Linked DNA regions of Pararhizobium sp. A13. The protein of the gene in region 2 interacts with the protein of the main gene of each other region in a pairwise test. Links are inferred from orthologs where the notes say so. Each region holds a gene or a part of one and is shown on either strand. Other genes may lie near its edges.

The links. Proteins that work in one complex are often made in the same cells at the same time.
Region 1: the proteins of dnaE (region 2) and WI754_RS06300 interact in binary tests that used the Escherichia coli proteins (3 or more experiments, as listed by UniProt). The link is inferred for Pararhizobium sp. A13 from one-to-one orthologs.

What each region holds. Positions count from the first base shown.
Region 1 is NZ_CP149510.1:1,310,805-1,317,927, reverse strand. Bases 1,828-4,823 are described here. They hold WI754_RS06300 (DNA polymerase III subunit gamma/tau), read left to right. Parts: upstream 1,828-2,384; coding sequence 2,385-4,262; downstream 4,263-4,823. Other genes in these bases: WI754_RS06290 (MOSC domain-containing protein), read right to left, coding at 4,687-4,823; WI754_RS06295 (YbaB/EbfC family nucleoid-associated protein), read left to right, coding at 4,302-4,625; WI754_RS06310 (HIT family protein), read right to left, coding at 1,828-2,132. In the rest of the region: WI754_RS06320 (porin), read left to right, coding at 1-686; nudC (NAD(+) diphosphatase), read right to left, coding at 751-1,725; more of WI754_RS06310, read right to left, coding at 1,728-1,827; more of WI754_RS06290, read right to left, coding at 4,824-5,301; recombination mediator RecR, read left to right, coding at 5,361-5,966; WI754_RS06280 (lytic murein transglycosylase), read left to right, coding at 6,269-7,123. UniProt on the Escherichia coli protein: Part of the beta sliding clamp loading complex, which hydrolyzes ATP to load the beta clamp onto primed DNA to form the DNA replication pre-initiation complex.
Region 2 is NZ_CP149510.1:2,699,983-2,708,166, reverse strand. The notes cover bases 2,372-6,428. They hold dnaE (DNA polymerase III subunit alpha), read right to left. Parts: upstream 6,079-6,428; coding sequence 2,572-6,078; downstream 2,372-2,571. Other genes in these bases: WI754_RS13285 (L,D-transpeptidase family protein), read left to right, coding at 2,372-2,552. Outside these bases: WI754_RS13290 (DNA polymerase IV), read left to right, coding at 1-1,222; more of WI754_RS13285, read left to right, coding at 1,320-2,371; WI754_RS13275 (hypothetical protein), read left to right, coding at 6,499-7,077; WI754_RS13270 (ABC transporter ATP-binding protein), read right to left, coding at 7,108-7,791; WI754_RS13265 (lipoprotein-releasing ABC transporter permease subunit), read right to left, coding at 7,810-8,184. UniProt on the Escherichia coli protein: DNA polymerase III is a complex, multichain enzyme responsible for most of the replicative synthesis in bacteria. This DNA polymerase also exhibits 3' to 5' exonuclease activity. The alpha chain is the DNA polymerase catalytic subunit.

The DNA.
Region 1 (7,123 bases), 1.4 Mb from region 2 along the record:
CCGGCTTCCGCGCCGGCTATGACGATTCGCGCTTCGATACCTGGCTGGATTCGGCCGGTAACATTATCAACGACGATGTCATCGACTATACCGGTGATCGCACCAACCAGGTGAGCTATGTCTATGACGCCGGAAACGGCTTTTCCGCCCTGATCGGGCTGGAGGAAGGCGCCGGCGACTACGATACAGGCTTTGCTCCTGTCCCGACTGCTTCGTACAGCGGCGGTGACGCGCCACATGTCATCGGCGGCGTGAAATATGAACAGGACTGGGGCGGCATCGCCGCCGTCGGCGGTTATGACACCTACGCCGATGCCTTCGGCGGCAAGGTGCGTGTCGACGTCAAGTTCAACGATACGTTCTCGGTCTTCCTGATGGGCGGCTATCAGTCGGATTGGGACAACGACAAAGGTCCGGGCGGTAGCCGTCAGCTGAACTACTATGGCCCCTGGTATGGCGACTGGGCGGCCTGGGGCGGCTTCTCCGCCACGCTGAACGACAAGGCATCCCTCAACGGCCAGCTTGCCTATGAGGAGGATGGAACCCTGGCGGCGGCGTTGAACGTCGAATACGCGGTGGTTCCCGGCCTTATGGTGCAGCCGGAACTCAACTACACCGATTTCGGCGGCGAGCGCGGCAGCGGCGAGGCCTTCGGCGGCATCCTGCGCGTTCAGCGCAATTTCTGAGGCGGAAGCGGCCTAAGCGAGAAAACACATCGGCGTCCGCCTCCTGGCCCGCGCCGATTTTCATTTATCGCGGCCAATCCAGCCAGTCGCGCATCAGCTGGTGAGCGATGGCACCCTTCGGCGGCGGGCCGAGTTCGCCGGCGGCCAGCGTCACGCCGGTATTGCGTGCCAGCATCGCGGCCGTTTCCTCACGGGTGAACCAGCGGCAATCCTCCAGTTCGTGCTCGTCACGGTGGATGTCGCGGGACTGGGCCTCGGCGTAGCAGCCGATCATCAGCGTGTGTGGCATCGGCCAGGGCTGCGAGGCATGGTAGCGGACGCGGCCGGCGCGGATGCCGGATTCCTCGTGGGTTTCGCGCCGCACGGCATTCTCAATGGTTTCGCCCGGCTCGACGAAGCCTGCCAGGCAGGAATACATGCCTTCCGGAAAATGCGGGCTGCGGCCGAGCAGGCAGAGGTCGCGCTCGACATCGATGGTCAGCATGATGACTACCGGGTCGGTGCGTGGGAAAACCATGTGGCCGCAGGCGGTGCAAACGCGGCGGTAACCGCCGGCCTTGCCTTCCATCGCCGAGCCGCATTTTCCGCAGAACCGGTTCGCCGCATTCCATGTGATCAGGCTTGACGCCTGCGCGAACTGGCCGAGCAACTCGTCTGGCAGCATCTGCTGGCGATAAAGCGTGCGGCCATCGGCAAGCTTGAAGGGTTCGGGAAGCGTTTCCTCGGTCAACCCGACCGGAACCGCCAGCCGCGGCTCGCCGTTGGCCAGGAAGCCGAGCAGGATCGCATCGTCGAGCACGGGCTCGAGGCCCGCGAGCTCATAGGGCGCAAACAGCGGATCGATGATCTTCTCGTCGTGCTTGACGACCAGCTTGCCGCCGGAAAAAGCGAAGACATGCGCGCCCTCCTTGCGGAAGGCGACTTCGACGCAATCGTCCGGTCGATGTTCGGATTGCCGGTCCAGATGATTCTCGGCGAAGGCAACGAGCGTGCTCGGCTCGGGGTGCGGGCTGTGCAGTTCGAAGATCGATTTCGTCATGATCAAAGATTTTCCAGTATCCGTGCTGCGAATGCCTTGCGCTCGGTATCGTCCCAGGCGTCGGCTGTCCCGAAACCCCAGACCGGCCCCGGCCAATTGGCATCACCTTCGCTGCGGGCGATGACATGGACGTGAAGCTGGCGGACGATATTGCCAAGCGCGCCAACATTGATCTTCGTCGCCCCCGTTGCCTTTTTCAATGCCGAAGCGACCATGTTCGTCTCGAAAGTCAACATCGCCTGGTCGAGCGGCGTCAGGTCGAAGATTTCCGTCACGCCGTCGCGCTGCGGAATGAGCACCAGCCAGGGCCAGCGGCGGTCGTTGTTGATGCGAAGCTGGCAAAGACCGAGTGTGGCGATGAGCAATCCATCGCGTTCAAGGCGTTCATCGATATCGAAGGCAGGCAAGCGGATCTCCCTGAACGGTGATTTTTCTTTTGTTTGCACAACGATAGCAGTTTTTTGAAGGCGTGGCTTGCTTTTGGTTTCGATATTGCCGATATGAGAGCCGGGAGGTTGGTGGTGGACGAGCCACTCGCCAACCGGGTCAGGTCCGGAAGGAAGCAGCCCCAACGAGCCACGGCACGGGTCATCGTGCCAGCCTCCCACCCTTTTTCTTCCGTCCTGTCTGGACAGACTTGTAGCCAAGCGGCAGGGGCGATGAGCGAAGTTACGTTGATCCCGACATCTGAAAAACCCGCCGCCTACCGGGTTCTTGCGCGCAAATACCGGCCGAAGGATTTCTCCGACCTGATGGTCGGCCAGGAACCGATGGTGCGCACCCTCACCAACGCGTTCGAGACCGGCCGCATCGCCCAGGCCTATATGCTGACCGGCGTACGCGGCGTCGGCAAGACGACCACGGCCCGTATCCTGGCCCGCGCGTTGAACTACAAGACGCCGGAAATCGACAAGCCCACCATCGACCTGCGCACCCCCGGCGAACATTGCCAGGCGATCATGGAAGGCCGCCATGTCGACGTGATCGAGATGGACGCCGCCTCCCATACCGGCATCGACGATATCCGCGAGATCATCGAGCAGGTGCGCTATCGCCCGGTTTCGGCGCGCTACAAGGTCTACATCATCGACGAAGTGCACATGCTCTCGACCCAGGCCTTCAACGGCCTGTTGAAGACGCTCGAAGAGCCGCCGGAGCACGTGAAGTTCATTTTCGCGACGACCGAGATCCGCAAGGTTCCGATCACCGTGCTGTCGCGCTGCCAGCGCTTCGACCTGCGCCGCATCGGCGCGTCGGATCTCGTCGGCCTGTTCACCACCATTCTCGGTAAGGAAGGCATTTCGGCCGATCCGGATGCGCTGGCGATGATCGCCCGCGCGGCGGAAGGCTCCGCACGTGACGGCCTGTCGCTGCTCGACCAGGCGATCGCCCATGGCGGCGGCGTGGTCGAGGTCGAGGCCGTGCGCTCGATGCTCGGCCTTGCCGACCGCGCCCGCATCGTCGACCTGTTCCAGCATATCGTCAAAGGCGATGTCGCAGCCGCGCTCGAGGAGTTCAACGGACAATACGAGGCCGGCGCCAGCCCATCCGTGGTGCTGACCGACCTTGCCGACTTCACCCATCTCGTCACCCGCCTGAAATATGTGCCGGATGCCGCCAACGACCAGTCGCTAAGCGAGATCGAGCGCACCCGCGGCGCCGAATTCTCGTCCGGCATCGCCGTGACGACGCTGTCGCGCATCTGGCAGATGCTCCTGAAGGGCATTCCGGAAACGGAAAGCTCGTCGCGTCCGGCCGGTGCCGCCGAAATGGTGTTGATCCGTCTCGCTCACGCTGCCCACTTGCCCTCGCCGGAAGATGCGGCGCGTCGACTGCTCGAACTTTCCGGCGGCGACGCGCAGCGGCAGCCTTCCGCGCCGAACGGCGGCAATGGCGGTGGCGCGCCAGCCCCCGTTGCGAGCACCTCGATGCAGGCCCGCGGCAGCGATATGCCGCCGGCGCAGCGCACGACCGGAAATGGCGCGACCATGCTGCGCGCCGTGCCGAACGCAGCACCGCAGCCGGACATGCCGGTTGGCAAGACGGAAGAAAAGCCAACCGAAGCCCCTGAGGCGAAAGCTGAACCGAAGGCCGCCGTCAAATCGGCGAGCGACATTGCCGAACTCTGCGCCGCCAACCGCGATATCAGGCTGAAGACGCTGGTCCGCAATTTCGTCCGTCTCGTCAATCTGGAGCCGGGGCGGCTGGAGATCAACCTGCCGGACGATGCGCCGAAGACGCTGGTTGCCGAGCTTCAGAAAAAACTGGAGGATTGGACGGGCATCCGCTGGATGGTGATCCTCAGCCGCGAGCCCGGCCAACCGACACTTGTGGAGGCCGAAGCGGCCACCAAGGAGCGCCAATTCAACGACGCCCGGCAGGACCCGGACGTCGCGGCCATCATCGCACGGTTTCCCGGCGCAAAGATCGCCGACGTGCGGATAAAGGGGCCGGAACCGGAGGAAGAGCCGCAGGCCGTGGCCGCCGCCGAATCCTCAGAAGGCGATATCCTTCCCGGCGACGATATCGAGCACTAAGTCTACAAGATTACCACGCGACAAGAAGAGGACATGGCGATGCGCGACATCATGGGCATGATGGGCAAGGTCAAGGAAATGCAGGCCAAGATGGAGAAGATGCAGGAAGAGATTTCTGCGCTTGAAGTCGACGGCTCTTCCGGCGGCGGTCTGGTCACCGTTCGCATGGACGGCAAGGGTAACCTGAAAGGCATCAAGATCGACCCGTCGCTGTTCAAGGAAGACGATGTCGAGATTCTCGAAGACCTGATCGTCGCCGCCCACAAGGACGGCAAGGACAAGGCCGAAGCGATCACCGCCGAAAAGACCCGCGCGCTTACCGCCGGCCTGCCGATCCCGCCCGGCATGAAACTGCCTTTTTAGGCCGCGAAGCGACACAGACGAGTGACGGCCAGGCAAAAGCCGATGGCAGGACGGCAGACGCTCAGGCGCTGGTGAGCTTGGCACGAAGCTTGTAGTGGATCGGCGCTGCGAGATAGCGGTCGCGATCCTTGTCGGAGAGATTCCTGGCGAAAGTTTCAAGCATTTCCGGCATCAGGACCGGCGGCCCCGAATAGGCGTGATAGGTGACGGCATCGCCGGCCTGAACCACTCCATCCTTGAGCACGCGGCAGTAGAAACCCGGCCGTCCCGCCTTGGCGAAGCGCTTTGCGAAAGCGGGGTCTTCCATCCGCGCGGCAAGCGTGGCGCAGGGAATGCGGGCGGAGGTGACTTCGAGCTCGATCGTATCGGTCATGAACCGGTCGCCGACGGAAATCCTGCGGCTGTCGGCGCCTTCGATCACCAGATTTTCGCCGAAAATGCCGGGTTCCAGATTGCGCCCGAGTTCCTTCGACCACCAGTCGAGGTCGATCGAGCCGAGGGCATAGACCGCCTGATCGACACCGCCATGGTGTTTGCGGTTGCAGATCCTGTCGCCGATCAGGCCTTCGCGGTCGATCAACACGGCCGCCTCGACCGGATGTTTGAAGATGCCGGTCCGGTAGGATTTTCCGCGCAGGATTTCGGCGCTGCCGGTGCAGACGGCCAGGATTTTCATGGGCGATACTCTCGTTTTAAGCGATTCCGTTCCCCCGAGATATGGAGTAGAACCGCCGCATGGCAAAGCGAGTCACCGGCCCCGAAATCGAAAAACTCATTCAGCTTTTGGCGAAGGTGCCCGGGCTCGGGCCGCGCTCGGCCCGGCGCGCAGCACTTCATCTCGTCAAGAAGAAGGACCAGCTGCTCGGCCCGCTCGCCGACGCGATGGGCGACGCCTACGCCAAGGTCCGGATCTGCTCGTGCTGCGGCAATGTCGATACCAGCGATCCCTGCAGCGTCTGCACCGACGACCGGCGCGACAATTCCGTGATCATCGTCGTCGAGGACGTCTCCGACCTCTGGGCGCTGGAGCGGGCAGGCGCGATGAACACCGCCTATCACGTGCTCGGCGGCACGCTCTCGCCGCTCGACGGCGTCGGACCCGACGACCTCAACATCAAGGGTCTGATCGAGCGCGTCTCGAAGGGCGGCGTACGTGAACTGATCATCGCGGTGAATGCCACCGTCGAGGGCCAGACGACGGCGCATTACATCACCGACCAGCTCGACGGCCTCGGCGTCAAGATCACGCGGCTGGCCCACGGCGTGCCCGTCGGCGGCGAGCTGGATTACCTGGACGAAGGCACGCTGACGGCGGCATTGCGGGCGAGGACGGTGATTTGACGAATTCCCCTTTCGCCCTCATTACCGGCCTTGTGCCGGTAGTCCAGCAGCACCGCGTCTGCGGTGCGCAAGAGTCCCTTGCGCCATGGACATGGCGCGGCTGGATCCCCGCCACAGGGGCGAGGATGAGGGAGTGTGGGGATGCGCCGCGTCGCACACCGCTACTGAATACCATGTTGGAAATACTAAAGACCCCGCCCTCGCTGAGAAGCCGGCAAGGGAAAAGAACAATCTCCCCCCTTGAGGGGGACATGTCGGCAAAGCCGACAGAGGGGGGTAAGGCGCGGCATACTCTGGCGGTGATGATCGCGACAATTGTATCGCTGATGCCGCTCCCCGCCCTCGCCGCCTCGAAAGCCGAGACCGAAGCGCAGTTCCGCCAGTGGCTGCAGACCGACCTCTGGCCGGAAGCGCAGAAGGCCGGCATTTCGGAAAAATCCTTCAACGCCGCCTTTGCCGGCGTGACGCTCAACTGGGACCTGCCGGATCTCGTGCCGCCGGGCACCAAGCCGCCGAGCGAGCAGAAGCAGAGCCAGGCGGAATTCTCGGCACCCAGCGCCTATTTCTCCGAACAGCGCCTGCAGGGGCTGGCCGCAACCGGCCGCAGCCTTGCCGAGACCCATGCCGCAACGCTCAAGCGGATCGAGAAGACCTATGGCGTGCCGGGTCCGGTCGTGCTCGCCATCTGGGGCCGCGAATCCGGTTTCGGCCGTGCGAAGATCCCGCATCCGATCATGGACGTGCTGGCGACCAAGGCCTTCATGTCGACGCGCGGCGATCTCTTCCGCCGCGAACTGATCGCCGCCCTGCATATTCTCGACAGCGGCGACGTGCGCGAGGCGGAGATGAAGGGCTCCTGGGCGGGCGCCATGGGCCAGCCGCAGTTCCTGCCGACCAGCTTTTTGAAATATGCCGTCGATTTCGACGGCGACGGTCGCCGCGACATCTGGAATTCGGTGCCGGACGTGCTCGGCTCGATCGCCCACTACATGGCTGAAAAGGGCTGGCAGCGCGGCCGCGACTGGGGCTTCGAGGTCAGCATTCCCACCAAGGTCTCCTGCGCCCAGGAGGGGCCGGACCTTGCCAAGCCGATCTCGCAATGGGCCTCGGCCGGCATCGAACGTGTGTCCGGCAAGGCCTTTCCGTCGGATGAAGCC
Region 2 (8,184 bases):
ACGGTGCACGGCCTGCGGCAGTCCGCGCCTGCTTTATAACGCCGAACTTCATCAGCTGACGCTTGCCCATATCGACTGCGACGCCTTCTATGCCTCGGTGGAGAAACGCGACAATCCGGAGCTCGCCGACAAGCCGGTGATCATCGGCGGCGGCAAGCGCGGCGTCGTCTCGACCGCCTGCTATATCGCCCGCATCCATGGCGTGCGCTCCGCGATGCCCATGTTCAAGGCGCTGGAGGCCTGCCCGCAGGCCATCGTCATCAAGCCGGACATGGAAAAATATGTCCGGGTCGGGCGTGAAGTGCGCACGCTGATGCAGGAGCTGACGCCCCTCGTGCAACCGCTTTCGATCGACGAAGCCTTCCTTGAGCTCAAGGGAACGGAGCGGCTGCATCACGATCCCCCTGCCCGGACGCTTGCAAAATTCGCCCGCCGCGTCGAACAGGAGATCGGTATCACCGTCTCGGTCGGCCTCTCCTATTGCAAGTTCCTCGCCAAGGTCGCCTCCGACTTGCAGAAGCCGCGCGGCTTTTCGGTCATCGGCGCTGCCGAGGCTTTGGACTTCTTGAGGGAGAAGCCAGTCACGCTGATCTGGGGTGTCGGCAAGGCCTTTGCCACGACGCTGGAGCGCGACGGCATCCGCACCATAGGCCAGTTGCAGACGATGGAAGAAACTGAGCTGATGAAGCGCTATGGCACGATGGGCCAGCGCCTCTATCGTCTCTCGCGTGGCCAGGACGAGCGCACGGTGGAAATCAACGGTGAAGCGAAAAGCGTTTCGTCGGAAACCACCTTCAACGACGATCTCTGCGACTATGACGCCCTGGTTTCGCATCTGCGCCGGCTGAGCGAGCAGGTGGCGCATCGGCTGAGGAAAGCCGATATCGCCGGCCAGACCGTCGTGCTGAAGCTGAAGACCGCCGACTTCAAGATCCGGACACGCAACCGCCGCCTCGACAGCCCGACCCGGCTGGCCGACCGCATCTTCCGCACCGGCATGCAGCTTCTCGACAGGGAAACCGACGGCACGAAATTCCGCCTGATCGGCATCGGCGTCAGCGATCTCTCCGACACCGGCCTTGCCGACCCGCCCGACCTTGTGGATGCCCAGGCGACGCGCCGCGCGGCGGCGGAAGCGGCGATCAACGTGCTGCGCGACAAGTTCGGCAAGGCGACGGTCGAGACCGGCTACACGTTCGGCAAGGGCCGGCGCGGAAAATAGCCAATGCAACTCTGCGCGTGTTCCAGCCGGAACAGCAAAGTTTCTTTAAATCTCTCAGGCTAGGGTCATCGTTCGTTGAATGCGTCCGGATGTATCCATGGTTTTGCGTCTTACATTTGGCATCGGCCTTGCTCTCGCCATGTCCGCCAGCACCGTGCTTGCGGCCGGCGCACAGGCCCCGCTGCAGATCGTCGTCTCCAAGGACCAGCAGTCGCTCGTCGTCTATGATGGCGACACGGTGGTTGCGACCTCCAACGTCTCGACCGGCAAGGCCGGTCATTCGACGCCGACCGGCATCTTCTCCATTCTGGAAAAGCGCCGCTTCCACAGGTCGAACATCTATTCGGACGCACCGATGCCCTTCATGCAGCGCCTGACCTGGTCGGGCATCGCTCTGCATGCGTCGAATCACGTTCCGGACTATCCTGCCTCGCACGGCTGTGTGCGCCTGCCGGACGATTTCGCCAAACAGTTGTTCAAGATGACCGAGCGCGGCCTGCATGTGCTGATCTCCGATCGCCAGCTGACGCCGGTTGCCATTGCCGATCCCTTCCTCTTTCAGCCGGCAGTCGTAGAACCCGTTTTGCTTTCGGATGTCACGCTGCGGCCCAGCGTCTCGCAGGTTCATATGAAAACGGTTGAAGTCGCCACGATTCAGGCGGAACCGGCCCAAACGGCGGCGGTCGAAACCGGACGGGAACCGCCGATCCGCATGCTGATTACCCATCGCGGCCAGCGGGAAATCACGCACGATGTCCAGACGCTGCTCAATCAACTCGGCTATGCCGCCGGAATCCCGGACGGCTATGCGGGCATGCAGACCGTGGAGGCCATCAAGGCCTTCCAGACGGCGGAAAAGCTCGCCATCGACGGCAGGATGACGCCCGCCTTTGTGGAAGCCCTCTATGCCAAGGCCGGCAAGGGCAAGCCGCCGAACGGCCAGCTTCTCGTTCGTCGCAATTTCGAGCCGTTGTTCGAAACGTCCGTGGTGATCGCGCAGTCCGAGATCGCGCTCGGCACGCATTTCCTGCAGTTCCAGAACATCGACACCTCGACCGGCAAGGGCGAGTGGTTCGCCATGACGCTCGACAACGCCCTGCCCGGCCCGATGAAGAAACGGCTGGGCATCACCCTGGAAGAGGATGCGATGGCGTTCAATGCCGTCCAGCGCACGATGGGCCGCATCACCATTCCGGACGATACACGCCAGCGGATCAACCAGCTGCTGACCGAGGGATCGTCGCTGACCATATCCGACATGGGCCTTGGACAGGAAACCGGCGACGGCACGGATTTCGTGACGATCACGCACGTGGCGCCGAAATCCTGAGCCGCATTGCGGCTTTCCGTTACACCAGTTCGACGTCGATCACGCCGGGCGCTGTTCGGAGCGCGGCTGCGATCTCGACCGAGATCCGGTATTTCTCGCTGAGCTCCACCTCGATCTCGCGCTGGCCATTGTCCTTGATGACGATGAAGGACACCAGGCCGTCGCCGCGCATGTTCAGATGTGTAGCGACGGAGCGCAGGGGGCCGGAATCGCGGACATAGACCCTGAGCGCCTTCTGCAGCTGCAGCGAGCGCTCCTCCAGAGATTGCAGCGTCTGGATGCGCAAGCCAATGCCTTCGGGCCGCTCTTCGGCCTGTACGGTCATCACCAGCGATTTGCCTGGCTCCAGCAGGTCGCGATACTGGTTGAGCGCCTCGGAAAAGAGCACCGCCTCGAACTGGCCGGTGGAATCGGAGAACGCGATAATGCCCATCTTGTTGCCGGTGCGGGTCTTGCGTTCCTGCTTGGAGGTCACTGTTCCCGCAAGCCGGCCGGCGGTCGCGCCTTTTTTCACGGAGGCAGCAAAATCGGCAAAGGTCTGGACGCGAATCTTGGCGAGCAGGTCGTTATAGGTGTCGAGCGGATGGGCGGAGAGATAGAAGCCCAGCACCTGGAACTCGCGGTGCAGCTTTTCCGACGCCAGCCAGGGCGCATAGGCCGGCAGGCTGATCTTTTCTGGCCCGGTGGCTGCGCCTGCTCCGAACATGTCGCTCTGGCCGCTGACCTTGTTCGCCTGGGCGATCTGCGCAAAACCGAGGATGCGGTCGAGACCACCCACGAGTTCGGCGCGGTCGTAGCCGAAACAATCGAAGGCGCCGGCGCAGATCAGGCTTTCGAAGACGCGGCGGTTGAGAAGCTTCGGATCGATCCGGAGGCAGAAGTCCTCGAGACTTGCGAAGGGTTCGTCGCCGCGCACCTCGACGATGTGATCGACCGCTGCCTCGCCGACACCCTTGATGGCGGCCAGCGAGTAGTAGATGCGGTTGTCACCCGTCTCGAACCGTCGGAACGACGACTGGACCGACGGCGGGATGACGGCGATACCAAGGCGCGCCGCATCCTGACGGAAATCGTTGATCTTGTCGGTGTTCGACATGTCGAGCGTCATCGACGCTGCCAGAAACTCGACCGGATAATGCGCCTTCAGATAGGCGGTCTGATAGGAGACGATAGCATAGGCAGCCGCGTGCGACTTGTTGAAGCCGTAGTTGGCGAACTTGGCCAGAAGATCGAAGATCATGTCAGACTGCGCCTTGGACACACCGTTGGCGACGGCGCCGTCGACGAAACGGGCGCGCTGCTTGTCCATCTCCTCCTTGATCTTCTTGCCCATGGCGCGGCGCAGAAGGTCGGCTTCGCCGAGCGAATAGCCCGACAGCACCTGGGCGATCTGCATCACCTGTTCCTGATAGACGATAACGCCCTGCGTCTCCTTCAAGAGGTAATCGATCTTCGGATGGATCGATTCGATCTCCTCCTCGCCATGCTTGCGGGCGTTGTAGACCGGGATGTTTTCCATCGGACCCGGACGATACAGCGCCACGAGCGCAATGATGTCCTCGATGCAGTCCGGCCGCATGCCGATCAGGGCCTTGCGCATGCCGGCACTTTCCACCTGAAACACGCCGACCGTGTCGCCCTTCGACAGCATCTCGTAGGTTTTCTGGTCGTCGAGCGGCAGCGCTTCGAGCTTGACCTCGATGTCGCGCTTCTTGATGAAATCGACAGCGACTTTAAGCACCGTCAGCGTCTTCAGGCCGAGGAAGTCGAACTTGACGAGACCGGCCTGCTCGACCCATTTCATGTTGAACTGGGTGACCGGCATGTCCGAGCGCGGATCGCGGTACATCGGCACCAGCTGCGACAGCGGCCGGTCGCCAATGACGATGCCGGCGGCATGGGTGGACGCGTGGCGGTAGAGACCCTCGATCTTCTGGGCGATATCGAGCAGGCGGCCGATCACCGGTTCCTTGTCGACCTCTTCCTGGAAGCGCGGCTCCTCCTCGATCGCCTTCGACAAAGGTGTCGGATTGGCCGGATTGTTCGGCACGAGCTTGCAGATCTTGTCGACCTGGCCATAGGGCATTTCGAGAACGCGGCCGACGTCGCGTAGGGCGGCGCGCGCCTGCAGCGATCCGAAGGTGATGATCTGCGCCACCTGCTCGCGGCCATACTTGCGCTGGACGTAGCGGATCACCTCTTCGCGGCGGTCCTGGCAGAAATCGATGTCGAAGTCGGGCATCGAGACGCGGTCCGGATTGAGGAAGCGTTCGAACAGCAGCGAGAAACGCAGGGGATCGACGTCGGTGATGGTCAGCGCATAGGCGACCAGCGATCCCGCCCCCGAGCCGCGGCCCGGGCCGACCGGGATATCCTGAAGCTTTGCCCATTTGATGAAGTCGGCAACGATCAGGAAGTAACCCGGGAACTTCATCTTCTCAATGACGCTGAGCTCGAAGTCGAGCCGCTCGCGATAGTCCGCCTCGGTGTAGCCGGGGGAAAGTCCAAGCTTCTGCAGCCGGTCTTCCAGTCCCTCGACGGCCTGGCGGCGCAGTTCCAGCGCCTCGGCGCGCTCGGCTTCCTTCGGATCATCGGATGCGCCGGTGAAGCGCGGCAGGATCGGTCCGCGCGTCTTCAAGACAAACGCGCAGCGCCTGGCGATCTCGATCGTGTTTTCCAGAGCTTCCGGCAGATCGGCAAACAAAGCCGCCATGTCCTTGCGGCTTTTCAGGTAGTGATCCGGCGTCAGGCGGAAGCGGCTGTCATCCGACACCATCGCATTGTGCGCGACAGCCATCAGCGCGTCATGCGCCTCGAATTCGGCCGGCGACGGAAAGAACGGCTCGTTGGTCGCCACCAGCGGCAGATCGAGCTTGTAGGCAAGATCGATGATCCGCCCTTCGTGGCGGCGGTCGTATTTGCCGTGACGCTGAAGCTCGACGTAAAGGCGGTTGCCGAACAAAGCGGCCAGCGTTTTCAACCGCGTCTCAGCCAGAGCTGCATGACCCGATTTCAGGGCCATGTCGACCGGTCCACCCGACGCGCCGGTGAGCGCAATCAACCCCTCCGTCCCGCCTTCCTGCAGCCAGGACAGCGCAATGCGGACTGACTGGTTGCCTTCGCCGCCGAGATAGGCGCGGCTGACGATATCGACGAGACGGACATAGCCGGCATCCGTCGCCGCGATCAGCACGATCGCCGGAAGTTTCGCCAAGTGCTGCGCGTGTCCGCGCTTGTCGCCTTCGGCCTCATCCTCCATGTCGATCGACAGCTGGCAGCCGATCAGGGGCTGCAGGCCATCGTCCATGCATTTCTGCGAGAATTCGAGCGCTGCAAACAGATTGTTGGTATCGGCGATGCCGATCGCCGGCTGACCGTCTGCAACGGCCTTGCCGATGATCTTCTTGATCGGTAAAGCGCCTTCGAGCAGCGAGAATGCCGAATGAACGCGAAGATGAACGAATTGCGGCGACGCGTTGCCTGAAACGCTGCTATCCTGTCGCTTGTCGCCTGTTGCGTCCGCCATTTGCGCACCCCGATTCCCGTGAGGGCTCAGGATATCCTGTTTCCGTCTTTCGATGTCCAGATTTCATCTGGCAGCTGCGGGCTTTTCCCGGCCATCCGCCGTTTGTCCACAGGGACGAAAGCCTGAAGCAACTGGCTGCGAAAAAATCACATGCCCATAACGATGATCGAAAAGCTGGCCACGAACATGGCGATCGAGGCGAAAGCAGCGAGGTCCCGAATAAAGTCAGTCATTTGAAGGCTCCTTTTTCGTTATGTTCTTTTTATGTTCTATTTATGTTCGCGCGTCAAGCAGCAGTTTGGAAGTTGTCCGCGGAGGGAAATGGCATGGTAAACATTTCCTCTCTCCGGATTTCGAGGCATCTGGACGTCTTCCGATTGGCCGACTAATTTCACCGCCACGACCATCAGGGAACGAACGATGAAAATGCCACGGACCGCCGCGACGCTGTTTTTTTGCCTTTCCGCACTGACTGCGCAGGCGGCAGACATGATCGATCCCAGCCGGATCATTTCCGCGGCGACAGGGGATTGGGACAAGGATGGCAGCCCTGACCTTGCCTTGCTCACCGAACCGCCGGAGGGCAGCGAGGATGATCACGGAATCTACATCTACCTGAAGGGCGAGACCAACCGCCTTCAGTTGAAGACCTTTGCCCCTAGCAAGGTCTGGGGCAGTGTGGCGACCTATGGGCAGGAACCGTTCATCGAGGCGTTGCCAAACGGCTCGATCCTGATCACCTCACACAACGACTCCATCGGCCGCGACCGCTGGGAGCAGAAGCTCACGATCGCCTACCGCAATTTCGACTTCGTGGTCGCGGGCTACACCTACACGTCCTACGACACGCTCGATCTCGACAACACCACGGAATGCGATTTCAACGTGCTGACCGGCAAGGGCAAGAGCAACGGCAAGCCGGTCGCGACGAAAGGTGAAATCGTGCTCTTGAAGGATTGGTTGGACGATCGCGGCCAGGCAGTTTGTGGCACCCAATAGCGTTGCCTGGCAGCGCTGTCTTTCGATTGTTTACAGCTCGACGACCTTGCCGTCCTCGATGGTGACGCGGCGGTCCATGCGCGAGGCGAGCTCATAGTTGTGCGTGGCGATCATGGCCGCAAGGCCGGACTGGCGGACCAGAGCCTCCAGTGCCTCGAAGACGTAGCCAGCGGTTTCCGGATCAAGATTGCCGGTCGGCTCGTCGGCCAGCAGCACCAGAGGCGCATTGGCGACGGCGCGGGCGATCGCGACGCGCTGCTGTTCACCACCCGAGAGCTCCGAGGGGCGATGCTCGGCGCGATGGCCGATGCGCATATAGTCGAGCAGCGCAGCGGCCCGTTCACGCGCCTCGGCCTTCGCGAGGCCGGCGATCAGCTGCGGCATCATGATGTTTTCGATCGCCGTGAATTCCGGCAGCAGATGGTGGAACTGGTAGACGAAGCCGATGTCGTTACGGCGGATCGCCGTGCGTTGCTCGTCGCCGAGCGTGCCGCAGGATTGGCCATTGATCAGCACCTCGCCGGCATCCGGCCGCTCGAGCAGCCCTGCCAGATGCAAAAGCGTCGACTTGCCGGTGCCCGACGGCGCTACGAGCGCGACCGTCTGCCCCCCATGCAGGGAAAAGTCCGCCCCCTTGAGGATCGACAGAACCCCCTCGCCCTGGGTGTAATGACGCTCGACGCCGGAAAGCTGCAATGCCACGCGCGCATTCATCGTGTCTAAAATCCTTATTTATTCGTAGCGCAGAGCCTGAACCGGATCGAGGCGCGAGGCGCGCCAGGCCGGAAAGATCGTGGCAAGGAAGGACAGGCTGATCGCCATGACGACGACCGAAATGGTCTCGCCAGGGTTCATGTCGGCCGGAAGCTGGCTCAAGAAATAGAGTTCGGGGTTGAACAGCGTCGTGCCCGAAATCCAGGAAAAGAACTGCCGGATGGATTCGACATTGAGGCAGACGATGATGCCGAGAAGAACACCCGCGAGTGTGCCGACGATACCGATCGCCGCACCCGTCATGAAGAAGATGCGCATGATAGAACCGGAGGACGCGCCCATGGTGCGCAGGATAGCGATGTCGCTGCCCTTGTCCTTCACCAGCATGATCAG